DNA from 2 places in the Thiomicrorhabdus sediminis genome. Region 1 is predicted to be linked to the other one. Evidence: predicted binding sites of a transcription regulator. Region 1 holds the regulator's gene; the other holds the start of a gene.
What was found. The regulator FNR, encoded in region 1, switches genes on or off when oxygen is low (the NO sensors DNR and NnrR bind a similar motif). The targets are predictions, from matches to a motif close to TTGATNTANATCAA.
Positions count from the first base shown of each region.

Region 2: the regulator FNR is predicted to act here: its motif matches at 2,461-2,474, upstream of ccoN (cytochrome-c oxidase, cbb3-type subunit I).

Region 1 covers NZ_CP040602.1:1,658,352-1,673,783, reverse strand. Annotated here, with positions in the region: gene FE785_RS07630 (class 1 fructose-bisphosphatase) at 1-272, opposite strand, end outside; gene FE785_RS07625 (HDOD domain-containing protein) at 590-1,438, shown strand; gene thiI (tRNA uracil 4-sulfurtransferase ThiI) at 1,541-2,992, shown strand; gene FE785_RS07615 (MltF family protein) at 2,967-4,574, opposite strand; gene rnr (ribonuclease R) at 5,177-7,462, shown strand; gene rlmB (23S rRNA (guanosine(2251)-2'-O)-methyltransferase RlmB) at 7,471-8,202, shown strand; gene FE785_RS07600 (PfkB family carbohydrate kinase) at 8,283-9,473, opposite strand; gene fnr (fumarate/nitrate reduction transcriptional regulator Fnr) at 10,030-10,773, shown strand; gene pal (peptidoglycan-associated lipoprotein Pal) at 11,101-11,637, shown strand; gene pepN (aminopeptidase N) at 11,807-14,443, shown strand; gene FE785_RS07580 (penicillin-binding protein activator) at 14,499-15,432, shown strand, end outside.
Region 2 covers NZ_CP040602.1:199,689-215,120, forward strand. Annotated here, with positions in the region: gene hisF (imidazole glycerol phosphate synthase subunit HisF) at 1-218, opposite strand, end outside; gene hisA (1-(5-phosphoribosyl)-5-[(5-phosphoribosylamino)methylideneamino]imidazole-4-carboxamide isomerase) at 231-971, opposite strand; gene hisH (imidazole glycerol phosphate synthase subunit HisH) at 991-1,629, opposite strand; gene hisB (imidazoleglycerol-phosphate dehydratase HisB) at 1,630-2,217, opposite strand; gene ccoN (cytochrome-c oxidase, cbb3-type subunit I) at 2,620-4,044, shown strand; gene ccoO (cytochrome-c oxidase, cbb3-type subunit II) at 4,126-4,956, shown strand; gene FE785_RS00870 (cbb3-type cytochrome c oxidase subunit 3) at 4,965-5,150, shown strand; gene ccoP (cytochrome-c oxidase, cbb3-type subunit III) at 5,172-6,080, shown strand; gene FE785_RS10795 (hypothetical protein) at 6,166-6,306, shown strand; gene ccoG (cytochrome c oxidase accessory protein CcoG) at 6,451-7,926, shown strand; gene FE785_RS00885 (FixH family protein) at 8,087-8,608, shown strand; gene FE785_RS00890 (heavy metal translocating P-type ATPase) at 8,605-11,097, shown strand; gene ccoS (cbb3-type cytochrome oxidase assembly protein CcoS) at 11,145-11,375, shown strand; gene FE785_RS00900 (hypothetical protein) at 11,444-12,094, opposite strand; gene FE785_RS00905 (hypothetical protein) at 12,094-12,660, opposite strand; gene FE785_RS00910 (Hpt domain-containing protein) at 12,669-13,013, opposite strand; gene FE785_RS00915 (putative bifunctional diguanylate cyclase/phosphodiesterase) at 13,040-15,145, opposite strand; gene dtd (D-aminoacyl-tRNA deacylase) at 15,158-15,432, opposite strand, start outside.

The DNA.
Region 1 (15,432 bases):
GCAACAGTGTAATCTTCTTCTTCAGAACCGATACCACGAACGTATGGGTTAGCGATTAGGATGTCTTTAAGAAGGTCGTTAGAGATAACATCTAGTTTCTTCTGTGTTTCACCCTGAACGTTTTCATCTTCAGTTGCACCTAAGATACCAGCTAGTTCACCTTGAGCCAACTTGTAAGCGATATCTTTACAAGCGACCATTACGTCTTTGATTACTAGTTCTAACTCAGCGCCAACGCCATCGTTAGCTAGTACTTGATCTAATCTTTTCATCGAGAATCTCTCTGTATTAATTTAAGTTGCTAAACCAATCAATTCTAACACGTTTAACCTGTTTTATTCAATCTGCTTGAATGGTTTTACATTGTAAAATATCTCTGTATCCCGCCCTTTTCTAGAGGGAAAGCGGCTTGTTTTAAGAAAATAGCGCGTCAGATATATCGGTTCTATGGGTTTAAGATAATGACGTTTGGCCTGTTTTGCTTTTTATTCATTAGGCTATCTGTTTTGGAGGGTGTTAAAATACTCTGTTTAGAACCTTATGCTAGTTTTTTTGCTGAATGACGGGAACTTTTGGATTTATTCGATTTATGGATATCAAACAACAATTAGAGATAGCGCAGCAGATTCTTGCTGATACCCCGTTGCCAGCTATGCCCACGGAAGTGCTTGAGTTACAAGCCTTGTTTGCATCAACTGAGTTTCCAGATTTCGGCGAAGTCGCGCGTATTATAGGGCGCAATACCGTTTTAAGCGGTGAGTTGCTAAAACTAGCGAATGATCCGCGTTTTGTCGGTAAAAGAGCACAGCCGGTGCAAAATATTCGTGCTGCGGTAGACCGTTTAGGTAGTACCCAGTTGCAAAACCTGGTGGTTGGTTTGGCGTTTAAGAGCGTTGTCAAAAACATGGCTTTTGAAACGCTTATCGAACACAGCTTTGATGTCGCTCGGGTGGCTTGTGAATTGTCGACCTATATTGTTGAGGTGCGCCCCGATAAAGCCTATCTGGCCGGTTTGTTTCATAACTCCGGTGCGATTATGCTTGCCAGTCGTTTTGCCAAGTACGAAAAGATCTTTTTCAATACCTTAACCAATTATTACAGTGGTGTGCACAAAGAAGAGTTGATTTTCCGTGTCAACCACGGCGTGTTTGGACTGTTGGTGGCAAAAAAATGGAATTTGGATGCGGATATCTGTCAATTGGTGATGATGCATCACCAAAAAGATCTGCACAGTATTGAAAATGACAAGGTACGATTATTGGTCGCTTTGATTCAGCTTGCCAACGGCATTGTCAGTGAAGTCAGTTTCGGTTCTTATATCGGCACGGAAATCAAAGAAATGATGATGAATGCGCAAGAGGTGTTGATGATCGAGTCGTCGGTAATCAACGAAGTGCGCAAAAGTGTCATTATCAATAGTTTGATCGCGCAGATTTAAAGATCCTGGCTAAAACCAGGTTTGGCATTCAGGTCAGTCGCTACAAAACCCATACAGAAAATTAATTCGCTGCGAATTACAGCAGCCTTAAAGAGTCAGAACATGAGATTTATTGTTAAGTTATTTCCAGAAATTATGATTAAGGGTGGGCCGGTTAAAAAGCGCATGATTACCATGCTTTATGAAAACCTGCGAACCCTGTTGCACCGTATCGATGGCGAGATTGTGGTGAAGCGTTTCTGGGATAAGATTGAAGTCGAATGTGAGGATGTCTTTATTGATGCGGTGCGCAATACTTTGCAGAAAACCCCCGGGGTTGAGCAGTATCTGGAAGTGGTGCAATACCAGACAGGCGAAGACCTGGAGTTAATCGGTGAGAAGGTGGCTTTGCATCATTTGCAAAGCATTAGCGGTAAAACCTTTGTTGTCCGTGCCAAACGTAGCGGAACTCATGATGTCAGTTCATTTGATCTGGAGCGTTTTGTCGGCGCTTACCTTTATGAAAAGGGTGAGCCCGCAGGTGTTGATCTGCACAATGCTCAGGTTAAAGTCGAATTCGAGCTGCACCAGCATACTTTGAATGTTATTACCAAGCGTCAGGCTGGACTGGGAGGCTTTCCAATCGGAATGCAGGGTGATGTGCTTTCTCTGATGTCTGGAGGATTCGATTCAACGGTTGCCAGTTATTTGACGATGAAACGTGGCCTGAAAACCCATTTTATATTTTTTAATCTAGGTGGTGCGGCCCACGAAGTCGGCGTTAAGCAGGTGGCTTTGTATTTATGGAGCCAGTTCGGTGCCTCACACCGAGTGCAGTTCGTTTCGGTGCCTTTTGAAGAAGTGGTGGCGGAGATTTTCAATGCAACTCATGAGAGTTATATGGGCGTCACATTGAAACGCCTGATGTTGATGGCGGCGGAAAAGGTTGCCGATGCGATGGGAATTGATGCCTTGGTGACGGGGGAAAGTGTTGCCCAGGTAAGTAGCCAGACATTACGCAACCTCGCGGTGATTGATGAGGTGAGTAATAAATTGGTTTTAAGACCACTGGCAACAATGAATAAGCCGGAAATCGTCGAGATTGCCGATAAGATCGGAACCCGCGAGTTTGCCGAGAATATGCCGGAGTATTGTGGCGTGATTTCAAAAAACCCTGTGACTAACGCGTCATTTGAGCGTATGGCAAAGGAAGCCAAACGTTTTGATTATAGTGTGTTGGAAAAAGCGGTTGATCAGGCGGTGAGTCTGCCGGTGGATAAGATCATTGAAGATGTTAATCAGCAGGCGCCGGTCGAGGTGGTCAATCACATTGGTGATGAAGTCGTTATCGATATTCGCCGTGAAGCGGAAGTGAACCATAGGCCGTTGAGCGTAACGGCTGATGCTGAGGTTTTGAATATTCCATTTCATGAGTTGAATCGAAAGTTCAAAGCGCTGGATCAGCAAAAAACTTACCTGCTTTATTGTGATAAGGGAGTGATGAGTCAATTGCATGCTCAGTATTTACGTGATGCCGGTTTTATCAACGTTAAGGTTTATCGACCGCTTGCATAAAGGTTTTTGCTGGGCTTTCCTGATTGGTGGGGGCCTCGGACTTTTCCTGCTCAGCCTCCTGAAATTCTTCAATGCGTTGGTTTTTCAACCAATGCTTTTTCTCCGCCAGTTCTTTGGCAAGCTTTAAGGCGATTTTGGTTTTTTGGATTTTGGTGACATAGTCCACCGTTTCGTGACCGATTTCCTGGCGGGCGATCACTTCAACATTGTAGTGCCATTTATGTGGGTCTAGTCCTTTGCTTTCGGCTAGGCGCTGAAGCTTGCGAATGCGGCCCGGTCCGGCATTATAGGCAGCTAAAGAGAAATTGATTTTGTCTTCGTTGCTGTATTCGGGTTTATCGAAATAGTAGTCGCGGATAAATGCCAAATATTTCACCCCGGCGAGAATGTTGTTTTCCATTTTTGAGATATTGGGAATATTGACGATTTTCGATGCGGCTGTGGAGGGTTTAATCTGCATAATGCCAACGGCATTGGCAGAGCTTCTCAGGTTCTGTTTAAAGCCTGACTCCTGATAGGCCTGTGAAGCAATCAGATACCAGTCAAAATCAAAGAAAATAGCGTATTTTTCAAAGTAATACTGTAAACAAGGCGTTTCGGTGAGCGCATTTAAGCTCAGAGGCTGTTTGATCCAAAACGGGTTTTTAAAATATTTTTTGTACAGGCTGTTGCCGAGCAGTTTTCCTGGTCGTGCATAATCATTAATAAAATGATTAAGTGATTCTTTTAAGTCAGGGAGATTTTTATTTAACGCCCAGCCAATCTTGCCGCCATGATGGAAGACAAACTCATTTTGTAGGCGCAGGTTCTTGAAGATTTTGCTATAGATTTCAGCAATATGATTGTCCACCACGGTATAGTCAAACAGGCCGGCATTGACCATTTCCAATAAATCTTCAGCCTCCAAAAGTGAATCGGCTTTGACGATTTCAATCGGCGCCAAGCCAAGCAAGCCTAAAGATTGGTTGGCCTTTTCCAAGTGGATAATGTAACTGCTGTTGGCAACCACTATGACTTGCTTGCCGGCAAGTTCTTCGAGTTTCGTGGGCGCCGGATTTTCATTGTTGGAAACTAGGATTTCATCAACGTTTTCGATATAAGGTTCGGTAAAATCAATAAAGCTCTGGCGTTCAGGCGTAATGGTCAATCCAGAGGCGACCATATCGCCATTACCGGCAAGCAGGTCTGGTAAAAGCTTTTCAAATGGTCGAGCCAAGAACACGATATGGGTTTTATAGCGGGTTTTACGAGGGCCACGATTGAGGTACTTTTCGTAAGCTTTAATCAGGTCGTGTTCTATCCCTCGGTTGCCGCGTTTGGTATGGAAGAAGTTGGTTTTGTTGTAACTGACCAAAACGCGCAAGATACGGCGTTCCCTAATATCGGCCAGATCACCTTTGAAGGGTTGGTAGATCCGATCGCTGACCGTTTTCGGAAAAGCGTTGTTGTTGTCAATACTGGCAGCGAAGCTGTGGCTGAAACAAAGTAAGGCACCACCGATAAGTACGAGCCCAATAGACAGTTTTTTTTGCAAGGGGGGCGAAAAAGGTTTGTCTTGGCTTTTTAAGTGCAAGTTCAGCAAAGAGATATCTCAATATCAATTAAGTTGGTTCTATTCTATTAAAGTTGGCCGATGTTGCAACAACTTAATTTCGCTTATAAATTAAGGTCTCTAGTCAATATTGCGCTTGTTGCTTAGCGTGTTTTGCATTGTAGTCGTATATCAATAAATTTGTTTTTACCCCTAAAAGTTGTTATGGTTTGCCACGATTGAAAAAATCGATCTAAAAATTGGTATAAAAGATGAATGCAGAAGTTAATCTGTATTAAGTCTCAATGCTCTGTCTGCGAATATGGTTAACTTATTGATATTAAAGTTGGAGTTCGCATAGTAAGCTGGATAAGGTGCGCATGGAATTTTTGCGGCACAAAATTATTAAGCTCATGATTGAGGGGATTGATCTATATCGATTAAGTGTGATGCCGTGAAGCTGTCGTAAACTTGGAAAATATTAGGTAATTTAAATAATTACGACAGTGGTTAGTAATCTGTTAACTAACGTTTTGCTATAATAGCGTCAATTTTTAATAACAAATCGGAATGGTCAAACAGGTGGAATCTAAATGTTCGCCAGTCCGCTTTGTACAGAATCTTTAGTTGGTATTGTGAATAAAGAAAATTCTATGGGTTCAGACCCACATGCAGCCCGTGAGGCGGATAAGTACGACAACCCCATTCCTAGTCGTGAGTTCATTCTGGAACAGCTTGAAGAAGCTCAAAAACCTCTACGTCAATTTCAAGTCGCACAGTTATTGGATGTTTCCGAAGATGATGAAGAGCGCTTTGAAGCTCTGTCACGCCGTTTAAAAGCCATGGTGCGCGATGGTCAATTAATTCGTAACCGCCGTGGTGCCTTTGGTTTGTTAAAGAAAATGGACCTGATTAAAGGTCGCGTTTTAGGGCATCCTGACGGCTACGGTTTTTTGGTTCCTGATTCGGACGGCAAAGACCTATTCTTATCTGAAAAAGAGATGCATAAGGTTTTGCATGGTGATCGCGTTATTGCCTCGGTAGTGGGGGAAGATCGTCGTGGTCGTCAGGAAGGCGTAATTATCGAGATAAGCGAGCACTGTACTCAACAGGTGCTGGGGCGTTTGAATTTTGAAGACGGTCTGGCTTGGGTACGTCCCAATAATAACCGTATTACCCAGGATGTTTTTATCCCGCAAGATGGCCTGATGGGAGCCAAAGAAGAGCAGATTGTGTTGGTCGAGATCATTCACCAGCCATCCGCTCGTTCGGGCCCGATCGGTAAAATCATCGAGGTTGTCGGTGACTATATGGCTCCAGGTATGGAGATCGATTCGGCGATTCATGCATTCGGCATTCCAAATAGCTGGTCTGACGAACTTCAGACCGAGTTGGATCAGATCGGTGATGAAGTCACCGAAGCCGATATGGAAGGACGTAAAGATTTGCGTTCTATGCAGTTGGTGACCATCGATGGCGCAGACACCAAAGACTTCGATGATGCGGTTTTTGCCAAACGTCGTAAAAACGGTTGGCGTCTAGTGGTCGCGATTGCCGATGTTTCTCATTATGTTAAGCCGGGAACCGAGCTCGACAAGGAAGCTTATAACCGCGGTAACTCGGTATATTTCCCGCAGCGTGTTGTGCCGATGCTGCCGTCAAAATTGTCTGATGGACTTTGTTCATTGAACCCTAAGGTTGACCGACTGTGTATGGTTGCCGACCTTTATATCAGTGAAGACGGTAAGTTGGAAAAGAGCCAGTTCTATCAAGCGGTAATGAACTCTAAGGCGCGTCTGACCTATAATCAGGTATTCGATATTCTGACCAATAAGGATTCGCAATACCGTAAAGAGTTCAAGCAGCAGGTTCCTCATCTGGAAGAGCTTTATAGCCTGTATAAGGTATTGCAAAAAGCGCGTGAAGAACGGGGCGCTTTGGAATTCGATACCACTGAAACACGTATTGTGTTTGATGCTGAACGTAAGATCGAAGAGATTGTGCCGGTTGTCCGTAATGATGCCCATAAGATTATCGAAGAGTGTATGTTGATGGCTAACGTGGCGACAGCCCGTTATCTGAAGTGGCACAAAATGCCGATGCTATATCGTGTCCATGAAAAGCCGATGGAAGAGCGTCTGAAAAACTTACGTACTTTCTTGGCGGATTTCAGTCTGACACTTGAGGGAGGGGATGAGCCGACAGCGCACGATTACGCGGCAGTCGCAGAGAAGATCGAAGGTCAGCCATACGAGCATCTTGTGCAAACGGTGTTGTTAAGAAGTATGAATCAGGCGGTTTACCAACCTGAGAACAAAGGTCACTTCGGTTTGAACTATGAGCATTATGCTCACTTCACATCGCCAATCCGTCGTTATCCTGATTTATTGATTCATCGTGCGATTCGTCATGCATGGACTAAAGACGGTGCGGAAACCTTTACTTATAATGACAGCCAGATGGTTGAGTTCGGCCAGCACTGTTCAGATACAGAGCGTCGTGCCGATGAAGCGACACGTGATGCCGTTACCTTCTTGAAATGTGAATATCTATCACACCACATTGGTGGTGAATATGAAGCAGTGGTTTCTGCAGCAACCAACTTTGGTCTGTTTGTCGAACTGCAGCCGTTGTTTGTTGAAGGTCTTGTGCATATCACCGAGTTGGGTGAAGACTACTTCCATTACGATAACGCGCGCCATTGTCTGAAAGGTGAGCGTACTGGAAAGGTTTATCGTCTAGGAGATCGTATTAAGGTCCAAGTCGCTCAGGTGAACCTCGATGATCGCAAGGTCGACTTACGTTTTATCGAAAGTTTGAGCGATTCATCGGAAGAGTTTGCCGGTGAAGAGTCTGTTGCCGAGCAGCAAGCCGAAAAACCGAAAAAGAAACGTAATTACCGCAAAAAGAAACGCTCGCGTTCTAAAACCGATAAATAGAGGTTGCGATGAAACAAGAGGTAATTTACGGCCTGCATGCGGTGGAAAAGTTTATTAAACAGTCGCCGCAGTCTGTTTATAGCATCAGCTTTTTAAAAGGGCATTTGAATAAGCGTCAGCAATCGTTGTTCGATCAAGCGCGTTCTTTAGGCTTGAATGTTCAGCAGGTTGCCAAGTCGGCTTTTAATTCGATTGACGGCAATCACCAGGGGGTGATGGCGAATGTTGCCAAGCAAGCGGATCTGACAGAAAGCGACCTGAACAAAATTGTTGAACAGGCTGCTAACCCCCTGTTTATCTTTTTGGATGAAGTCCAAGATCCACATAACCTTGGTGCTATCCTGCGTACTGCCGATGCGGTAGGTGCCGACGCGGTGATTATTCCCAAGCACAACTCGGTAGGCATGAATGCAACGGTACGTAAGGTGGCATCAGGTGCCGCCGATAATGTGAAGCTGATTGTTGTCTCTAACTTGGTGCGTACCATTAAAGATATGCAAAAGGCGGGTATGTGGATGATCGGTTTGGCGGGTGAAACCGACCAGACAATCTATGATCACGATTTAACCGGATCTATCGGTATCGTGATGGGAACCGAAGGCAGTGGGCTTCGCCGTTTAACCAAAGAGGCTTGTGATCATCTTGCGGCGATTCCAATGGTTGGCGTGGTGGAAAGCCTTAATGTTTCGGTGGCAACCGGTATTGCCGTTTATGAGGCCTATCGTCAGCGTAACCGATAGGTATAGAGCTGAATTCACGGACTCTTTAAAATAAAAAACCTGACGTTGCCAGGTTTTTTATTTTGCGCTTCTGACTTATCCTAGGCTAGGTAGATATCACCTTGCTCATCAATTTTCACCGCAACGCTTTGCAGTGCTTCATCCCAACACGGACCATCGATGCAAACGCCGTCATCAATGTTGAAAAAGGCATCATGTACCGAACATTTCAGTGTTTTTTCAAATGGGTTCACATCTATTTTATAGGCTTCGTTTAGCGGCACATCTTGATGCGGACAGTTATTGATATAGCAGCGTACCCCTTCTTCATATTTGATCAATACCAGTGAGCGACCGTTTTGATCATCGATAACCGTGGTGCGAGTATTGGTAAGTTGTTTAATATTGATTAGTGGTTTGTTTTGGTTTTCGGCAAGCAGGTTATCCAATCCCGGTTGTTGAATTTTCTTTGCCGCCAGTTCATTGGCATAGCGCACCGCATCAGCAAGAGGTTGTTTTTCCAGTAATGCATGGATAAGCCCCGCGTTAAAGGTGTCACCGGCGCCAAGCGTATCTATCACTGTACTCACTTTCACAGCAGCAAGGTGTTCTGTACTACCACCAGCCTGTTGATACCAGACTCCTTGCTCTCCCCAAGTACAGACCAGATTGGTTTGTGCGAGGTTTAGACTGGCCAATAAGTCGGCGCCATTATCAAAGCCTTTCGCTTTGGCGTAGTGGTGAGAGAAAATAATAAGGTTAGCCTGAGCAAACAGCGCTTCAATGCCATCACGCGGTTTTTCTACTTCCAGTGAGATCGGTTGATGGGTTAAAAACGTTTTACTGATATTGAGCATGCCCGGTAGATGAGTCAAATTTCTACCCTCAAAATGCAACCAGTCATAGTCTTCGATTTCGATTTTGGCAAAAAAATCAAAACTGACTTCCGGTAGGTCTCGATAGTGAACGATAGTCCGGTCGCCATTTTGAACGTTGAGCGTGATATAGGAGCTTGGTGTGCGACCTTTGATAAAGGTTTGAGTATGCTCAGTGGAAATGCCGCGTTTATGTAAATCTGTCTGTAATTGCTTGGCTTCAGCGTCGGCAGCGAAAGTTGTGCAGATCGAAGTTTCATGACCAAGTTGATTGAGTACATACAGTGAATTATTTACATTTCCGCCTGTCGCGGTATGTTTATCTAATGCGCGCATCTCTTCATTGGCTTCAGGATGATGCTCAACGGTTAGGATTGTGTCCAGAACGGCGTTACCGATACCTAAAATTTTTGCCATTTAGGGCTCCAAAAAAATGAGGGTAATTAGTGTTTATGATGATGATATATTTAAAAAATTAATATAATCAAAGGCTGTAATTTTAACATAGTTGGTAAAAACCTGTTGGCTCTTGTCCGCAGCGATTTTAAGTGAATAAAAATAAAAAAATCTTGACAATCCTATTCGATAACTTAATTTTTTATATTTAAATTAAAAATTAACACTATGGTTTAAATTTATGAAATATAAGGTATATATGTATTACTTATGAGGGTAATATTTGAACTTGAGGTAACCGATTTCTTTTCCACAAAAGCTGTGGATAACTTTGTGTAAAAAAATATTAAAAGTGGCTTAAGTTCTTTAAAACCGGTGCAAATTGTTAGATTGCTTAAAAAATAAGCACTAAGGAAGATGGAGGGTTGGTAAGTTTTTTTACCAATCAGTAAAAGAGGCTGTTTTGATCATACCAATGGTTTTTTTTTTGATAAAAATCATCGCAATGGATGACAAAAAAAAATAACACGATACAATCGAAAACATTAATAATAAAATCATCTTTTTTTGGCTCACTATGACAACACATAAATCTACCTTCAATGCCAGTTGCTTAAGTTGCGGTTTGCAAAAAGTCTGTTTTCCGACGGGTTTAATGAAAACGGACATTGATCTGTTAGATAATATTGTCGAAAGAAAATCGCCAATAAAAAAAGGCCAGCACCTCTATCATGCTGGCGAAAAATTCACTTCTATATTTGCGGTACGTTCAGGTGTTCTGAAAATGTATGCCTATTCCGACAGTGGTGAAGAAATTATCCACGGTTTTTATCTACCCGGTGATGTGGTGGGTTTTGATGGTTTATTGGATGAAAGTTATCAGTTCAATATGCAGGCATTGGACAGTACTTCGGTGTGTAATCTGCCCTATGACAAATTAAGTGATTTATCGCAACAGATCCCGAGCCTTAATCAGCAAATCATCGCGGTCATGAGTAAGAAGCTGCAGTTTAATCGTTTGCATTCTGAGCTATTGATTAAGCGCAATGCCGATCAGCGTGTCGCACACTTCATTTGGCATATGGCTGACCGTTTCAAACAGCGTGGTTACTTTTATGAGGAATTTCGTCTTAATATCCTGCATAGAGATGTCGCGGTCTATTTGGGGTTAACCCCGGAGACCGTGTCACGTATTTTATCCAAATTAAATGCCGATAATATCGTCAGCTGGAAAAAGAAACAGGTGATGATTTTTGATGAGGCTAAATTAAAGCAGCTGGCAGGCTTTTCAGAAGCGGAAGTTTGTCAGGAGTTCGCATAAGATAATCAAAAACCCTCTAATTTGTAAGGGTAAATCTATTTGTTGATTTCAATCAACTTTCTAAAAGCAGGGCTATGGTCTAATAAAAGTGTGGAAACGTTGTTTAGATTGCGTTTTTCATAATGTAGCCCGCTTACCCGACTCTAGTCGGGTTTTTTTGTTGCAGAATTGCATTTTCTCGTGCCCTCTATTGGTAGTTACTTTTGCCTTTAATGTTCCGTCATACTTTTTCAAATAAAACGCCCAAACCCCTTAGATTTCTGCTGTAGAATAGGTTATATTAGTTTTTAATGATTGGTAATTTTTAATTTTAAGTGAGGAATCAAAATGTCTGTAAAAAGTCTTTCACAACTTTTTCTAGTTGGCTTTCTAGGTTTTGCTCTAGTTGGTTGTAGTTCAACGCCAAAAACTGATGAAGTGGATAATAAAGCACAAGCGACTGAGCAAGTGGATGCGGATATCGAAGCGGCTAAAGCAGCAGCTGAAGCGAAAGCTGCTGAAGAATTGGCGGCTAAGAAAGCTGAGTTAAAAGCGAAAATTGCCGGTAAAGTGGTTTATTTCGACTTTGACCGTTCAGAGATTCGTTCTGAGTTCTATGACATCATTAAAGCCAATGCGGATTTCATGGCTCTTGAGACGTCTGCAAAAGTCACCATCAAAGGTCACTGTGATGAGCGTGGTACACGTGAGTACAACCTTGCCTTAGGTGAGCGTCGTGCGAATGCGGTTAAAAATGCTTTGATTGCTGAGGGTGTCAGCCCAAGCCGTATCGAAGTGATCAGCTTCGGTGAAGACAGTCCTGTAGCTGATGGTCATAATGAAGAGGCATGGTCTAAAAACCGTCGCGCTGAATTTAGCTATTAATCCTGTTGGAGGTTTGCTTGAAATTGAACTTTTAGGCAAATAAAGCTATATTCTCAAAAGCCTTTCCATCTTAGATGGCAAGGCTTTTTTTATTTTTATCACAAAGCGGTTTAAAGTTTATAGACTGTTTTGTGATGAGTTTTATATTCAAGATTTCATAGAGAAGAGCATGACGACGCAATCCCCAGTAGAACATTTTTTATCCGATTATCAGCCTTTAAGCTTTGCGATTGATGACGTTTTTCTAACGTTTGAGCTGCAACCGACAGCCACTTTAGTAAGTAATAAAATGCAGATGCGGGCGTTGCAAGCGGCAACACAGCTTTGGCTTGATGGCGAGCAGCTAGAGTTGTTATCGGTGGAACTCGATGGTGAGGATATCACCGCCTCTTGTGAGGTGAGCGAAGCGGGAATGAGCGTGCCTACGGCGGGGAAAAAAGAGTTTGTCTTATTGATTCGTACGCGGATTTCACCGCAAGATAATACTGCTTTGGAAGGTTTGTATCGCAGTAGTGGCAATTATTGCACCCAGTGTGAGGCCGAAGGCTTTAGAAAAATCACTTATTTCTTTGATCGCCCAGATTGCCTGAGCTTGTTTACCACCAAAATCATCGCAGATAAATCTGCCAATGCGGTCTTGCTTTCCAATGGAAATTTAATCGACTCGGGTGATTTGGACGGCAATAGACATTTTGCCGTTTGGCAAGACCCGTTCAAAAAACCGTGTTACTTGTTTGCCCTGGTTGCCGGTGATTTGGCTTGTCACCAGGACCGTTTTATTGCCGCCGATGGCCGAGAAATCGATTTAAGAATCTATGTAGAACCAAAAAATATCGATAAATGCGAACATGCGATGCAATCGTTGATAAGGTCCATGCAATGGGATGAACAACGCTTTGGCCTAGTTTATGACTTGGATATCTATATGATTGTCGCAGTGGATGATTTCAACATGGGGGCGATGGAAAATAAAGGTTTGAATGTCTTTAACTCCAAGTTTGTTCTCGCCAAACCGGATACCGCAACCGATGTTGACTATGAAGGTATCGAAGCGGTCATTGCCCATGAGTATTTCCATAACTGGACCGGTAACCGCGTCACTTGCCGTGATTGGTTTCAATTAACCTTAAAAGAAGGTCTGACGGTATTTCGTGATCAAGAATTTACCGCAGATATGTTGTCCCCAGCGGTGAAGCGTATTGAAGATGTAAAGGCGTTACGCAATAACCAATTCCCGGAAGATGCCGGCCCTATGTCTCATCCGATACAGCCGCAGTCCTATATTGAGATGAATAACTTCTATACCATGACCGTCTATGAAAAAGGTGCCGAGGTGGTCAGGCTGTATCACACCTTATTGGGTGAGCAAGGCTTCAGACAGGGAATGGATCTTTATTTTCAACGCCATGACGGCGATGCGGTGACGGTACAGGATTTCCGTAATGCGATGGCCGATGCCAATCATGTTGATCTGTCGCAGATGCATAACTGGTATATACAGTCAGGCACTCCGGTTGTTTCGGTTGAATCGCACTACAATGCTTCCGAGCAAACCTTGACGCTTAATTTCCGTCAACGACTAAACACCGGCAATGAAGATTTCAAACCGTTATTGATCCCGGTGCGCTTGGCTTTATTTGACCATTCAGGACAGGCGTTGGTATTAAAAAGCAAGGATCCGCAATTAAAGCTTTATGCCGACCAAAATCATGAAGGATTGTTTGAGTTTAATAAACCGCAGCAGAGCCTGACATTCACCGAGGTCTCTGCTCAGCCATTGGTCTCGCTATTCAGAGGTTTTTCCGCACCGGTCATTGTCGAGTTTGATCAATCCAATCAAGAATTGGCCTTATTGGCGCAATGCGATACAGACAGTTTTGTCTGTTGGGAATCTATTCAGACCTTGGCGTTACGAGAAATCAAGCGTTTAGTCGATAGTTATGCCGAGAAAACCAACTGGATGGTATCAGAAGCGTTCACCAATGCTTTTTCAGCGTTGGTGAAGGATGAAAAAATGGATAAGGCGCTCAAAGCACTGGCCTTGAGCCTGCCTGATTTAACCTATATAGGCGAGCAGTATGAGGTGATCAATCCGGATGCGATTTATCATGCGCGAAAATTTTTGCAGCAGCAGCTTGCGCAACAGAATATCGAGCAATGGTTAAAGCTCTACAGCGAGCTTAATCAGTCGACAGAATACCGATACCATAAAGACGATATCGCGCAGAGAAAATTAAAAACCGTATGCCTGCAATATCTCACCCAGCTGGATGACTATATCGAGCTGGCTGAAGCGCAATTCGATCATGCGGATAATATGACTGATGCTCTGGCTTCGCTGCAGTGTCTGAGTCATACCGATACAGCAGCACGAAAACGTGCGCTGGGTGATTTTTATGACAAATGGCAAGACGACACTTTGGTATTGGACAAATGGTTTGCATTGCAGGCGGCTTCCCATCATATCCACGCTTTGGAGCATGTTAAACAGCTGGTTGAACACAAAGATTTCGTCTACACCAACCCGAATAGGGTGCGAAGTGTTTTGGGGGTGTTTGGACGCTTGAACCTGTTGGGACTGCATCGTGCGGATGGCAAAGGGTATCAATTTCTCGCCGAGCAAGTCATTAAATTGGATGCGCTTAACCCTCAGGTGGCGGCTCGTATGGTTGGACCTTTTACCCATTGGCAGCGCTATGATGGGCAAAGACAACAAATGATGAAGCAGGCTTTAGAAATGATCTTGGCACAAGAGTCGCTTTCTAAAGATGTTTATGAAATCGCCAGTAAATCACTGAGAGTTTAGGGTGGTTTGTTGAATTTCGGCTTTTGCTCAAGTCAGATAACTAACCGGGTATGTCGTGAATAACAGAGTTGTAACAGGTGAAAATTTACCCAGACGTGCTCAATTAGAAGTTGCGCATCGTTCTTTTGTAGCCTGGTTATCTGTTATCGGCATATTCTCGGCTATAGTATTCATGGCCATTCCGGTCAAGGCTCAGGTTTTTGCTGATCTTGCGCAGCCGATGCAGTTGGCACAAGCGGGGCAAATCCATCGTAGCCCCCAGCATGTTAATCGTCTTGATCAAGAGATTTTGATTCTGCGTGCTGAAATGGCAAAAAGACGCGGCGAGTGGCCGCAGTTAAAGCACTACCTTTCGATTCTGGAAAAACAGCCCATCCTGCCGGAATTTGCCCCTCGGGTCGAGCAACTCAAACACTTTAAGCCTGAACAGTCACCGCTCGACAAAATCCTGTCTTTTTTTGGTGTCAGCGACACGCCAAGTCTGCCTTTGCATGATCGCAATGCGGTGGTGGCTATTGTGCTACCTTTATCCGGGGCTTATGCCAGTGCAGGAGAACCTTTACAAAGAGCGATTCAAGAAGGGCTGACAGAGGCCGGTTTTACTGGCAAGTTGGTGTCAATCGATAGTGAGCTTTATGATTCGGTCTATGATATTTGGAATACGCTTAAATATTATGAACCGTCCTTTATTTTTGGTCCTTTGCAAAAAGAAATGGTGGCAAACTGGCAGTTATTAGATACCGGTGTCACGACGTTTTATTTTAATGAGGTGTTAAGGTTAGGCAGTAAAGAATTCGCGTTGGCACCGTCAAAACTGGTTGGTTTGGAGCAGCTGTTTCAGATCATTAATGACAACGCTTACCAGCATGTGATGGTGATCAGCGATAAGTCCGATCAGGCACAATTGCTGAAAAACAGTTTCGCACAGGCTTGGAAAGACCTAAATAGGCCTTTCTATCTGGAAAGCCATACCATTGACGGCAATGTGG
Region 2 (15,432 bases), 910 kb from region 1:
TGGCTGGCAACCTGTTCAACCATGTGCACCGTGGTGCCGCGGTTATCGGAAGTGGCGGTAATGTCCAAAAAGGTGATCTCGTCTGCGCCTTGTTTGTCATAGCGTTTAGCGACTTCTACCGGATCACCGGCATCACGAATATCAACAAACTGTACACCTTTAACAACGCGACCGTTGTCGACATCCAAACAAGGGATAATGCGTTTTGCTAGACTCATAATCGGTTCTCGTTATTTCGGCGCCAGTTCATCGGAAAGTGCCTGGCCTTCTTGGAAATTTAAAGTGCCTTCATAGATAGCGCGGCCGGTAATGGCGCCGCTGACACCATCGGCCTCAATCGTCGCTAGACGACGGATATCGTCAAGATTGGTGATGCCGCCGGAGGCGATAATCGGGATATTGACCGCTTGTGCCAATGCTTGTGTGGCTTCGATATTGACGCCCTGCATCATGCCGTCACGACCGATATCGGTATAGATAATTGCCTCAACACCGTCGTTTTCAAACTGTTTGGCCAGAGATTTCACTTCGTAGTCGGTGACTTCGGCCCAACCATTGATTGCCACCATGCCGTCCTTGGCATCAAGGCCAACCATAATATGTCCCGGGAAGGCTTTACAGGCTTCGGCAACGAATTCAGGGTTGTGTACCGCTTTGGTGCCGATGATGCAGTAGCTGACACCGGCCTTCAGGTAGGCTTCGATAGTTTCCAAGTCGCGAATACCACCACCGATTTGAATCGGTAGGTCAGGGTAGGCGGCACGAACCTGATATACCGCTTCGGCATTAACCGGTTTGCCGTCAAAGGCACCGTTTAGGTCAACCATGTGTAGACGACGTGCATCCTGGCTTACCCAACGTTCGGCCATGGCGACAATGTCACCGGAAAATACGGTAGCGTCTTCCATAACGCCTTGACGAAGGCGAACGCATTCGCCGTCTTTTAAATCGATTGCAGGAATTAATAGCATAAATAAAAGCCTTTAGAAATTATTGCCCGTTCCAGTCAAGGAAGTTTTTGAATAGCTGTAAACCGTGATCGGCGCTTTTTTCAGGGTGGGCTTGAATCGCAAAAATATTGTTGTGATTGAGAACCGATGGGAAAGTGATGCCATGAGTGGTCTCTCCGCCGATAAAATCACGGTTTTCCGGTTCTACGTAATAGCTGTGAACAAAATAAAAACGACTGTCCTGCGGAATTTGATGCCACAGCGCGTGTTCACGGGTTTGATGGATCTGGTTCCATCCCATATGGGGAGTCTTCAGTGACGAGTCTGCGCCGAACTCAAAGTGTTTGACATTGCCTTTGATGACATCAAGGCAATCAATGCCTTGGTTCTCGTTGCTGTGACTCATTAATACTTGTAGACCCATGCAGATTCCCAGAAACGGTTTCTCTTTCGTCGCTTGCTGTACCGGGTGGATCATGCCGCTGTCCATTAAGGCGCCCATGCACGCTTTGGCGGCACCTTGGCCGGGAAAAATTACCGCATCAGCATCGACAATATCTTGTGGATTACTGGTAACCAGAATTTTTGTATTGGCGGGTGCGACATGCTCGGCGGCTTTGGAAACGGAGCGTAGGTTGCCCATGCCGTAATCTACTACGGCAACCAGTTTTTGATCCATTTACAGGCTTCCTTTGGTAGATGGTGTCTTACCAGCCATGCGCTCATCAGCGGATAAAGCCATTCGCAATGCGCGGCCAAAAGCTTTAAAGATGGTTTCAGCCTGATGGTGTGCGTTGTAGCCGCGAATATTGTCAATATGCAAGCTCGCGTTGGCGTGGTTGACAAAGCCTTGGAAAAATTCCAACACCAATTGAGTTTCGAAGCTGCCGATCTGTTCACGGGTGAAGTCGCAATGGAATTCCAGGCCAGGACGTCCTGACAGGTCGATGACGACGCGAGAGAGGGCTTCGTCCAATGGCACATAGGCATGGCCGTAGCGGGTAATGCCTTTCTTATCGCCAACCGCTTTGGCAATCGCTTGACCAAGAGTGATACCCACATCTTCGACTGTGTGGTGATCGTCAATATGCAGGTCGCCGTTGGCTTTGATATCCAGATCAATCATGCCGTGACGGGCGATTTGATCGAGCATATGTTCAAAAAACGGTACACCTGTATCCAATTTAGCTTCACCTTGGCCATCAAGATTGACGCTGATTTCGATTTGAGTCTCTAAAGTATCGCGTTTGACTGTCGCAGTGCGCATCGCTGAATTTCCTAAAGTTTTTAAATTGGCAATATGATAACTGAAAAAGCATTAATTGGATATGTTAAGGCTTTGAAACTGCAATTTTTAGATGGTCGAATAAAATAAATTGATATAGGGGTATAAATTATTTTTGGCTCCCATAAGTGGCTTGCAGATTCGCTTTCTGGGATAATTTGAAAGATTTTTTAAGCAAATCTTGACTTGTTATAAAGCCGTTTTAAGCCTAATTTACTGAAATTCTTGATGTAAGTTAACTTTTAATGGTCTTTTGCTTTGCCTACAAATTTAGTAGGTATAATGCGCGTTGAGGGGCTCTACCTGTCGGTAAACCGTTTAACGAAAATAAAAAAGCGGGCAGGTTGAGGTGAATTATTAAGACTATAAAGGGGAATCCGGCTGATGGATACTACAGCAAAACCACAATATGATAATGGCGTGGTTAAGTATTTAACGGTAGGTGCGATTGTTTTCCTTGTGTTGGGTACTTTTTTCGGTACTTACGCAGCGGCAGAACTAGCGTGGCCAGTGTTAAACTTTGATATTGCGGAAATCACTTTTGCTCGACTACGTGTTATTCATACGAATACTGTAATCTTCGCATTTGGTGGTATGACATTAATGGCAACCGCTTTCTATACTGTTCAGAGAACGAACGGTGTCAGATTGTGGAGCAACAATATGGCTTGGTGGACAGCGATTTTGTTCACGATTGGTCTTCTAGCTACAGTGGTTTCTATCGGTTTAGGTATCACGACTGGTAAAGAATACCATGAGCAGGAATGGCCGCTAGCAATTGCGATCGCTGTTGTTTGGACAATGTATACGTTCAACTTCATTATGACTATTGCATCACGTAATAAAGAAACACATCCAAGCGTTTACGTTTCGAACTGGTTCTTTATGGGGATGATGGTCATGATTACATATCTATATGTAGTTAATGGTCTAGCAATTCCAGTATCTCTATTCCGTTCATACTCGCTATTCTCTGGTGTGCAAGATGCAATGATCCAGTGGTGGTGGGGGCATAATGCTGTAGGTTTCTTCCTAACAGCCGGTTTCCTTGCGATTATGTACTACTTTGTGCCTAAGCAGGCACAGCGTCCAATTTATTCTTACCGTCTATCTGTAATCCACTTCTGGGGTCTGATGTTCGGTTATGTATGGCTAGGTGCTCACCACCTTCAGTACACAGCTCTTCCAGACTGGACGGGTTCTTTGGGTGCGGTAATCTCACTAGCTATGATCATTCCTTCGTGGGGTGGTGCGCTTAACGGTATGTTGACCCTTTCGGGTGCTTGGGACCGTCTACGTACAGACTATATCCTGCGTTTCTTGATTATCGCTTTGGCTTTCTACGCCATGTCGACTTTCGAAGGTCCGGTTATGGCGGCGAAAACTGTAAACGCGCTTTCACACTATACTGACTGGACCGTCGGTCACGTTCACTCAGGTGCTCTTGGTTGGGTTGCGATGGTTTCTATCGGTGCGCTTTACCATATGGTAATGAAACTGTGGAACACAGAGATGTATTCAATGAAGTTGATCAATATTCACTTCTGGTTGGCGACGATCGGTGCGGTGTTCTATATTGTTGCGATGTGGGTGTCTGGGATTATGCAGGGTCTGATGTGGCGTGCTTATGATGAGTACGGTACTCTTGCGTATACTTTCGCGGAGTCTGTAGCAGCGATGCATCCTTATTATGTAATGCGTACATTCGGTGGTCTATTGTTCTTCACCGGTGCTGCGGTCATGCTATATAACGTGGTAATGACAATTCGTACAGCTAACGCTAAGGCTGCGCAAACAGCAACTGCATAAGTCGCTAAATTAGCAAGATAAGCCGCTAGGCTGAAAAGGGCGGCTTAAATTGGAATTTAATGAGTTCAGGAGTACAAACTCATGTCAGATAATCAAGCACCAAAAAATTTGCAGGAAAAGCTAGAGCAAAATATCTTTGGCTTATTCCTAGCAACCGCATTGACAGTGTCAATTGCTGGTATTGTTGAAATCGTACCGTTGTTCTATCTCAAGTCTGCTGTGGATTACACAGAAGAAACAGATAAATACGGTAACGTTAAAAATGAAAAGTTCCCGGAGCTGGTTTGGGAACGTACTTTCACAGAAGATGAAAACGGCAATTTAGTTTCTGACAAGAAGCTATACAAGCAGGACAAAAACGGTAACTGGGTTCTAGGTGACTGGAAAGCCGGTGACGGAGTTCGTCCATACACTCCTCTGGAGTTGGCCGGTCGTGATCTGTATCTACGTGAAGGTTGTTATATTTGTCACTCTCAAATGATTCGTCCGTTCCGTGATGAGCGTGAGCGTTATGGTCACTATTCTCTTGCGACAGAATCTATGTATGACCACCCAATGCAATGGGGGTCGAAGCGTACCGGTCCTGACCTAGCTCGTCTAGGCGGTAAATACTCTGATGAATGGCACGTGCTTCACTTGTTACGTCCACAGGATTTAGTGCCTGAGTCAGTAATGCCTGCTTACCCTTGGTTGGCAGAAACTCCAGTGTCTGAAGATTTCTTCGGTACCAAGCGTGATATGAAAGCGCGTTTGACTGCTATGCGTCAGTTAGGTGTTCCATACACTGATGAAGAAATCGCCAACGCTGATGCCGCCATTGAAGGTAAAACCGAAATGGATGCGATGGTTGCATACCTGCAGGTACTAGGAACGATGGTTAAGCTGGATGACAGCAAAGTCTATCGTCAATAAGAGTAGTTGTGAGTAATCTAGAACGTTATTTTAGTACTGATTGGGCAGCAATGACTGCCCAAGACTGGGCTGGGTTGATCGTCACGATTATTGTATTCCTCGGCATCGTCATTACGTTTTCCTTGGCATTGCGTCCAAGCAAACGTAAAGAGATGGAAGAGCAGAAATATAAGATTCTTGACGACGAAGACTAGTCATTTTGAGGAGAGTAAATTATGGCACATCATAATCCATGGCCAGATGAAGGAAATACTGGTCATATTTGGGATGAAGATATTCGTGAGTTAGATAACCCGCCACCACTGTGGTGGATGCTGTCTTTCTATGCGGGGTTCATCATGATCGTTTTCTACGCGTTGTATTACCCAACCATTCCGTTAACGGATGAGTTAGGCGGAAGCACCAAAGGTGTTGCCGGTTGGACACAGATCAACGAATATAATGACGACTTTAAAGTGTTGAATGATTGGCGTGATGCCAAGTTTGCTGATAAAGAAGAAAAGCTTGCTTCAATGTCAGTAGCGGAAATCATTAAAGATGAAGAGCTAAAGTCTTATGCGGTAGCAACTTCAAAAGTACTGTTCGGTGACTACTGTGCCGCTTGTCACGGTGCCGGTGGTGCAGGTAACCCTAACTTCCCAGTATTGGCTGATGATGATTGGCTATGGGGTGGTAATATCAACCAGATCAAAGCGTCTATCTCAAATGGTCGTATTGGTAATATGCCAGCTCGCGGTATGATGGGTAACCTAACCGATGAAGAAATCGATCAGGTAACCGATTATGTTATCGCCTTATCTGAAGGTAAAGGTGGCGACGCTTCTGTTGCTGCTGGTAAAGCGGTTTATGCAAAAGGTATGTGTCTGGCTTGTCACGGTCCTGCCGGTAAGCCATTGGCTCCTGCTGGTGCGGCTAACTTGACTGACCAGGTATGGCGTTTTTCATCTGATCGCGCTGAGATTCGCAACGTTATCGCCAACGGTGTAAACGTTAAGAAAAACGGTCAGTATGTTGAAGGCACTCGTCAAGCTGTAATGCCTGCGTTTAAAGAACGTCTGCCTGATGCAGAGGTAAACATCAAGCGTCTAGCTGTCTATGTTCACGCTTTAGGTGGTGGTCAATAATCAGCCATTAAGGGTCGGGTTATTGATATTAAAGGAGAGCCGCGGTTCTCCTTTTCAAACATGATTTAAATAAATGGAGAAAGTCATGAATGAATTAAACAGCGATTGGGTACTATGGGTTTCATTGGCATCTGTAGTAGTCAGTATCATTGCTTTTGCTGCATTTGGTATCAAAGCTTTCCGTGGTATGGAAGGTCTTGAAAAAGACGAGAACAAAGATAGCTAATACCCATTAGTTTTCATAAACAAGAATAGGCCTTAACCGGCCTATTTTTGTTTATGGGTATTAATAAATTTATTTGGCTCGTAAGTCTCTATCAATCGGCTAGAATAGCGTGCAAACAGAGTTTTAATAGAGGAATTGCAGTAAATGTCTGAGAATCAGTCTGAGCATCATCAACATGGCCCGAATACCTCTGTATTCGAGGATAAGGATATGGATAACAAAACCCTGCAAAGCATTGGGGTGGAGCTGTTACCTATTCATACCGAAGGAACCGTGCATGCCAAGCGCATTGGCGGTAAATTCCGTAACCTGAAATGGATTGCCGCCTCATTCTGGTTAATATTCTTTACCTTTTCGTATCTGCGCTGGGATGGTCATCAAGCCTTTTTGTTCGATATGGAAAACAGACAGTTTCATATTCTGAATCTGACAATCCTGCCACAGGATATCTGGGTGTTGGCAATGATATTGCTGTTTTTTGCATTGCTGCTTGCTGCCAGTACTGCAATTGCCGGGCGTATGTGGTGTGGTTATTTTTGTTTTCATACCGTATGGACGGATGTGTTTACCTGGCTAGAAGAGAAATTCGAAGGTCAGCCAAACAAACGCATGCAATTGGATAAGACAGGGTGGTCTTTCACTAAGTTGAGAACCAAGTTACCTAAATGGGGGGCCTGGCTGCTTATCGCCTTTCTAACAGGCTTTAGTTTTGTCGCCTATTTTGTCGATGTCTATGACCTCTGGGGTCGCCTGTTTCGTTTTGAACTGGGTACTTATGAATCGACAATTATTATTACCTTGACGGTAACGACTTTTTTCTTTGCCGGAATATTGCGTGAACAGACTTGTATCGGTTTTTGCCCCTATGCGCGTATACAGGGCGCGATGATCGATACCCAAACCGTTGTGCCGACATACGATGTTGAACGTGGTGAGCCGCGAGGCCGTATCAAACGAGCCAAACCGGGAGAGCCAGTCGAAGAACTCGGCGATTGTATCGACTGTAATTTATGTGTTGCGGTATGTCCGACCGGGGTCGATATTCGACGCGGTCAACAGTTTGGTTGTATCACTTGCGGTTTATGTATCGATGCCTGTGATTCGGTTATGGATAAGATCAAAAAACCACGCGGTTTAATCCGTTATGCATCCTTGGCCGAGTTTGCTCATAAATCAATGCCTGCAATATATAAGCGTCCACGGGTGATTGTGTACAGTTCGATTATGCTGTTTGCCGCAGCGATGATTATCTACGGTTTAACCACCATGTCGCCGATTGATGTCAAAGCGTTACACGAGCGCTCCCCTTTATTCGTCAAGATGAGTGACGGCAGTATCCAAAATAAATGGACTATCAAGGTGGTCAATAAATCGAATGAACCTATGCGTGCCGTATTGCATGTCGGCGGGGTTGATGGATTGGAATATCGTATAGATCGAGCCGATGAAGTGATTGAAGTACAAGCCGGTAATGTCGCCTCAACCACCTTGTTCGTTAAAATCAAACAGAAACTGTTGCAGTCCAGCAGTACACCTTTAACTGTTTATGTACAGGATTTGGATAACCCACAGGTTAAGACTACGTACGATACAACGTTCTTTAGTCCGGAACCGCGTTAAGGTAGCGGTTATATTAGCTTGAAGTGATATTGACTATACTATTGAAGCTTGAGTTTGCAGGATTAACAATTTAGCCGCTAACGCAAACTCAGGCTATAATAGCGCTACTTAAATTAAAGCCCATTAAGGGCTTTTTTATTGATTAAATCAGGAGAAATGCATGAGTCAGGACAAACCAGATCGCCGAGATTGGAGTGTGGCGTGGAAAAATCCGTTTGTCATTTTTTGGGTGGCGATTCTTGTCATCGTGCTAACGGTTAATTTTTTTATGGTTAGTATGGCGATTGTCACCAATCCTGGTTTGGTCATTGAAGACTATTATGATCAAGGCAAGCGTATGGATGAAATTCTTGCCGAGCAAAAACGTATGGAACAGATCGGCTGGCAATTAGAAATAGACTTGCCGGTATTAAGTGAAGCCAAGCAAGACACTATCGCCTTGCAAGTGTTGGATAAGGAAGATAATGCGTTAGCAGTTGATAGTGCGATTCTATACTACTATCGACCATCGGATCGTAAATTGGATGGTCATGTCGAATTGCAGGCAATGGACGGTGTCGGTCAATACCAGCAGACCTTCGCCTTGCCTAAAAAAGGTAAGTGGGACCTGATTATGGAAGTCACCAAAGGTGATATCCGTTTTAATGTCGGTCGATCAATTATGGTTCAAGATCCAGAATGAATTCGCCGCTAAATTGTTATCATTGCGCTCAGGCGATTCCTGAAAAAGACCTGGTACTTCGGCCAATCCAGAATCAGCAACAATCGTTTTGTTGTCAGGGCTGTGCATCGGTTTGTGAAGTGATTCATGAGGCCGGATTGCAAAGTTTCTATAAACGCACCCCTGATGGCGAATTGCTGTCTCCGCCTCCGGCACCCAACAAGGACATCGAGTTTTTCGACTATGATGAAGTGCAGGAGCAGTATGTCAATGAGCTCAGCGATAAGCGTGAGATTACGCTTATGTCCGAAGCAATCCATTGTGCCGCCTGTGTTTGGTTGATCGAACATACTTTGGCGAAAATCGATGGCGTATTGCTGGGTCGAGTGAATTTCACCAATAAACAGATAAAGGTACGCTGGGATAACAGTCGTATCAAACTGTCGGAAATCATCAAAAAGCTCAATGCAATCGGCTATGACGCCACACCTTATGACCCTTCAGCCTCGGAACAAGCTTATCGACAAGCGAATCGCGACCTGCTTTACCGGTTAGGGTTTGCCGGTTTTGCGATGATGAACGTTATGTGGTTCTCGGTGGCCCTTTACGCCGGTGCCGATCAAGATCCGGAATACCGTCACTACTTCCACTGGTTGGAATTGATTATCGCCACCATTACTCTTGGCTATTCAGGACAACCCTTCTTTAAAGGTGCCTGGACATCGATAAAATCAAAATCCGTCGGTATGGATATCTCCATAAGCTTGGGGATGATGACCACCTATCTCTATTCCTGCTGGGTGACAATTAACCCGGAACACCCTGGTAATGTCTATTTCGATACCTTGATCGATTTTATGTTCCTGTTGCTGATTGGCCGTTATCTTGAAGCGATATCTAAAAATAAAGCGATAGATTCATCGCGCCGTTTAATGCAGTTGCAGCCTAAGGTGGCGCGTAAACAAGTAGGCGATGAAGAGCAGGTCGTACCGGTAAGAACCTTGTTAAAAGGCGATGTGATTATCGTCAAGCCAGGTGAGAAAATGCCGGTCGATGGTGTGGTGGTTCGCGGTGAAAGCCGGGTTGATGAATCCATGCTCAGCGGTGAGTCGCGTGAAGTAACCAAGGAAATCGATTCATTGGTTGCCGCCGGCACCATCAATGTCGATGGGCATCTATTGGTTCGTGTCGAATCGATTCTGCAAGATACCCAGTTAGGTAAAATCGTTCATATGGTGGAAGAAGCACAAGGTTCGAAGGCACCTATTCAGTGCACCGCCGATAAAATCATGCCGTATTTCGTCACCGCGACTTTATCGTTGGCGGCAGGTAGCTTCGCCTACTGGTTAATGAACGCCGATCTGGAGTTTGCCGTTATTACCGCGACTGCAGTGCTGATCATCACTTGTCCTTGTGCATTTGGGCTGGCAACGCCTATGGCGATAGCGGTGGCATCTGGTGTGTCGGCAAGGCACGGTATTCTGGTGAAAAACGGTACGGTGCTTGAACTGCTGCACGCGGTGGACCACTTTGTTTTCGATAAGACGGGAACCTTGACCAAAGGGCAGATGCATATCGCGGATGAAGTTTATGCCGATAATATCGATAAACAGGCCCTGCTGAAAGCGATTGGCTCAATTGAACATTTGTCCGAGCATAGCCTGGGCAGAGCGATTGCTCAAGCCATTCAACAGCGTTTTGATTTGAAGAGTGGAGAGTGGCAAACAGTTGAGCAGTTTAAGATTGTTGCTGGTAAAGGGGTGCAGGGTGAAATCAATCAAGAGCTCTATCAAATCGGGACCGCCAATTGGTTAGCGGATCAAGGTATTAGCTTGAATCAGGCCTTTTTGACTCATGCTCAAGTACAGGCGGAACAGGGGCGCACCGCGATTTGGATTGCCAAACAATCCGTTGTACTAGGTGTCTTGTTTTTAGAGGATGAGATCAGGCAGGATGCGGTTGAACTGATTGCACGCCTCAAAGCGCAGGGCAAACAGGTCACCATGCTAAGCGGTGACTTGGCGGTGGTGGCACAGCGTGTGGCCGATCAGCTGGGTGGGATGGATGTGATTGCCGAAGTCCTGCCGGATGATAAAAACCAGGTCATTGCCCAGCTTCAGCAGAAAGGTTCTACTGTCGCCATGGTCGGTGACGGCGTTAACGACGCCCCGGCCTTGGTTCGTGCCGATGTCGGTATTGCACTTGGCTCAGGTACCGATGTATCGATGGAAAGCGCCGATATCGTTTTGATGAATAACGAGATACTGTCGGTCGACACCGCGGTAGCCTTGTCGGCGAAAACATTGAAAACCATCAAGCAGAATATCGCCAGTTCGATTGCTTATAATATCATTATGGTTCCGCTTGCGGTCACCGGTATGCTGACACCGCTGATTGCCGCAATTACCATGCCGTTAAGCAGCTTGGTGGTAATCGGCAACGCCGCGCGTATTCGTAGCTTTTTTAGTCCGACGGCGATTAAGGCACGCCAACAAACAATAAACCGCTAGATGGTGTTGGTTAGTAAAATAGACGGAAAACTACTCAGGGGCACTTTATGGACGTAATTTATGGCTTAATACCGATGGTTTTGATTGCTGGGCTATTGGTTGTGGTGGCATTTATCTGGATGGCAAAAAACGGTCATTTCGATGATATGGATGGTCAGGCCAACCGTATCCTGATGGATGAGGAGTTTGAAGAGGACAAGCCTAGCCAGGATGTCGCTAAAGAGCAGGCAGATATTGAAGCGGATACGCCAATAGAGAAGGACAAAACTAAATCCTGATGAGTGAAAAATTCATATAAATAAAAAAGCCGGTTTAAAACCGGCTTTTTTGTGTATGGCTGAAAATTCTACGCCGGGCTCTGTACGTACTGCAGAGCTTCTGGGCCTTCAGGGTCGATAATCATCTCCAGTCCAAGTTTGTTGAAGAACCAATGTTCCAGACCATCATCCTGTTTGATCTTGCGGTCAGGTTCACCAAAGCGTTTGCTGATGGAAACCTGATCGAGGTTTTTTCGCGGCACTAGAGTGACGCTGTGGATGGTGCTGTTAAGGAAGCTTTTGACCTCTTCACTGTAAAGTTCCACTTCACGCGCGCCAGAGCTGGTCAACTGGGTCTTTTTACCCTTGCTGTAGGCTTGTTCGATGTGTTCGACACTAGCGTTCAAACGCAATGCCAGCCCTGCCTTGATTGAACCGATATACATCACCGGAAAGAACGCCTCGACACTTTTGTTGCTTTCATCGGCTTCAGAAAACAGTTTGACCTCGACGTCCTTGCCATATAGGTCAACCGCATCCTGTAGAGTAGATTTACCGATTTGCAGACCTAGGGCATGCAATTGTCCACTATCGTCATAATAGGCATTCCATGGCAATGTCTTTTGATCAAGTGGTGCTCTTTCAGGTTGAAGCCATAACATAAAGGCCAATATCGGCATGCTGCCGAGCAATAAAATCCAAAACATCGGCAGTGATTTACGTGTTTTGTTGGCAGTCATTAAGATTCACCTGTTGGGTTTTCTGGCAGTTCGGCATTGGCGGAGTCATCACGTGGGATGAACTTCGCCACATTCGGGTTGGAGATGCCGTTACCCGCATCATAGACGGCAATCCCGGTTTGCATAAAGGTAATCAGTACAGCGACAAAAATCACCACTGCGGCAAAACGCAAGGTGATGATCTCGCCTAGCGCTGTTTGGGTACCTTCGGTTGAGAAGTCATTCATGCTCAAACCGCCGGGGAAGAGGGTATTGAAAAGGAAATAGAGGCCTACCATCGCCAAAGCAACCGCATAACTGAACAGTAAGACGCGTCCGCGGCGCCAGGCCATAAACCAGTGGGACGCTACAAACCAGCTATCCTCCTTAACGGAACGCTGTTGGCGCTTGAACAAATAGAAAATAACGGTACTGGAAATAAGCGGAACCAACAGCAGTTGCCAGGTCTGCCCAATTTCCAGCACGATCATGGAAATAAACAGGTGAGTGATAATCACGTTGATATTGAATAGATGGTGAGGTATTTTCGCTTGACGCTTCTCGTCCTCAGTCACTTGGTATTGCATCGCGTTTCCTATTGGCTTGTTTTGCCTAAAAAGGCGTGAATCTCATGTTCGACCAGCACCGCTTCTTGTGCCAGTTTTTCAATGGCGCTAGCTAAGGCGCAGCTTTGTTGATTTTTTGCCTGCTGTTCCAGTTGCTGGCAAAAATCGGCCAGATCCGCAGCGCCGATATTGCCTGCGCTCCCCTTTAGGGTATGGGCGGCATGCTGCAAATTGTCGAAATCCAGTGCATCCAGACTGTTTTGGATTTGTTGCAGATAAAGCGGTGTACTATCAAGATAGATTTGCAGCAATTCGTTAATTTGCTCACCAATCACGGCTTGAAGAGCGTTTAAATTGTCGGTGTCTAAATGCATGGTGCCAATCCCGGCAGGTGTCGTACTTATAAATCAATTTGCCTATTATAGTGGTTTAGCCAATCGGAAAAAGCCTCTTTTTGCATTGGTTTTCCATATTTGTAACCCTGCAGGATTTGGCAACCATGCTTTTGCAGAAAGGATTCTTGGGTCGTGTTTTCAATGCCTTCCGCAATCACCGTTAATTGTAGGCTTTGCGCCATAGCGAGAATGGTGCGTGCTAGGCTTTGCCCGGTTTCTAAATCAAGGTTTTGCACAAAGGCGCGGTCAATCTTGAGGTGATCAACCGGAAAACGATGCAGATAGGATAGCGAGGAATAACCCGTGCCGAAATCATCAATCGACAGTTTCACGCCAAGCGCCTTGAGGCCATTGAGAATGGCGATATTATGCTCGGCATCATTCATTGCCAGGGTTTCGGTAATCTCCAAATCGATATATTGGCTTGCCAAACCATTTTTTTCAATGGCATGCTGGATTTGACCGATCAGGGTATGCTGATTGAACTGCTTCGAGGAAAGGTTGATGCCGATAGTGATTTGATGGCCTTGTTTATGCCATTCGGCGGTTTGCTTGATGGCCTGATTCAAAGCATAGTCACCCAAGGCTTCGATTAATCCGGTGGCCTCGGCAAGCGGAATAAAAGAAGCGGGTGAGATCAAGCCTTGCGTCGCGTGGTTCCAGCGAATCAACGCTTCGGCCCCAACCGGTTTCAGGCTTAAGGCATCAACCTGTGGTTGATAGTAAAGCTCCAGCTCTTCTCGTTCCAAGGCGCGGCGTAAATCCATTTCCAGTTGCAGAATGTTTTCGGTATTCAGTTTCATGTCGGCATGATAAAACTCGTAGCGGTTGCCGCCTTGTTGTTTTGCCTGGCTACAAGCCAGGTTGGCATGGTTTAGGGCGTCTTCGGCATTATGTGCATCTTCAGGAACCAAAGAGACACCTAAACTGTAGCTAATCAGCTTCTCTTGTTTCTCAACAATAAACGGCGCATTGATATCGGCAAACAAGCGAGCCATAAACAGGCCGAGTTCATCGAGGTTATTGAAGTTGCCGGCAAGAATGGCGAATTCATTGCTGCCCAGACGCGCGGCTATATCACCTTCACGAATGATTTTGCCAAGGCGTTGAGCCAGCGTTTGCAGCAATTTGTCACTCTGTAGATTGCCTATTTCATTGTTGAACTGCTGGAAACGGTCGATATCGAGAACCACCACCGCCGTTGACAACTTGGGCTGTTCCTGCAAATGCTGTTGCAGCAGTTCACTGAAATATTGTCTATTGGGGAGCTCGGTGAGGGTGTCGAAATGCGACTGGTAATCAACCAGTTCGTGGCTGATATGCAGGTTGCTGATATCTTGCAGTGTGCCGTTTAAACCGATCAATTTTTGCTGTTCATCGAAATTTGCTTTGGCCAGGCATTCGATATGTAAAACTTTGTTGTGGTAATGTTTGACACGAAAGCTGAAATCAATCTGTTTTTTACCATGTTGGGCATCAACAATGGCCTGTTCAAGCAGGTTTTGATCCTGCTGTTGGATATTGGCAAAAAAGGTGTTCTTATCACTGCTGCTTTGCGGCGGCAAATTCATTAACTCGAATGCCATGCTATCGGCTTGAATAATATCGTTGTTCGCCGACCATTGCCATGAACCGAGCCGTGCCAACTGTTGGCTGAAATCGGCTTGCTCGATTTGCTGACTTAAATCGGTGACTTGCGCGGCATGTTTCAAGATAAAGGCGAGGCGCTGTTGGAGCAGCTCCAAGGTGATCGGTGCCATAATCGCATCATTGATCGCCGGGTGTTGCATCGCCTGTCGGAGGTTGATTCCTTCTATATCGGCGCAATCCGTTTCTGCAAACAGAACGATAATCGGTGTGATCAGATCGTATTCGTAGTGACTGATGGCATCGATTAATTGCAGTAGTTTTTTCGCCTCGGCGCGATGATTGATCAATACCGCATCGGGGCGATCATTGATAAACTCCGCAAACGCCGATTGCGCCGAGTGGCAGCTTTTAACCTGATAGCCGCATTCGACAAGCTGCTGACCTATCAGTTGGCCAAGTTCGACTTCGGCATCACTCGCATGGTCTCGATTAAGATCGATAAAAAGTAGCTGATTATTCACAATTTGCCTAATTTATATTTCTAACCAGAAAGTTACCGGGCCGTCATTAGTCAGGCTGACCTGCATATTGGCACCGAATTCACCGGTTGCGACCTTGTCATAGCTTTGTCTGCATAAGTTGACGAACTCATCAAACAATGGACTGGCCTGACTCGGTGGCGCCGAATCCGAAAAGCTTGGGCGTAGCCCGCTTTTAGTATTGGCCGCCAAGGTAAACTGCGGAACCAATAAGACGCCACCTTTCGCCTGTTGCACATTGAGGTTCATCCTATCGTTTTCATCGGCAA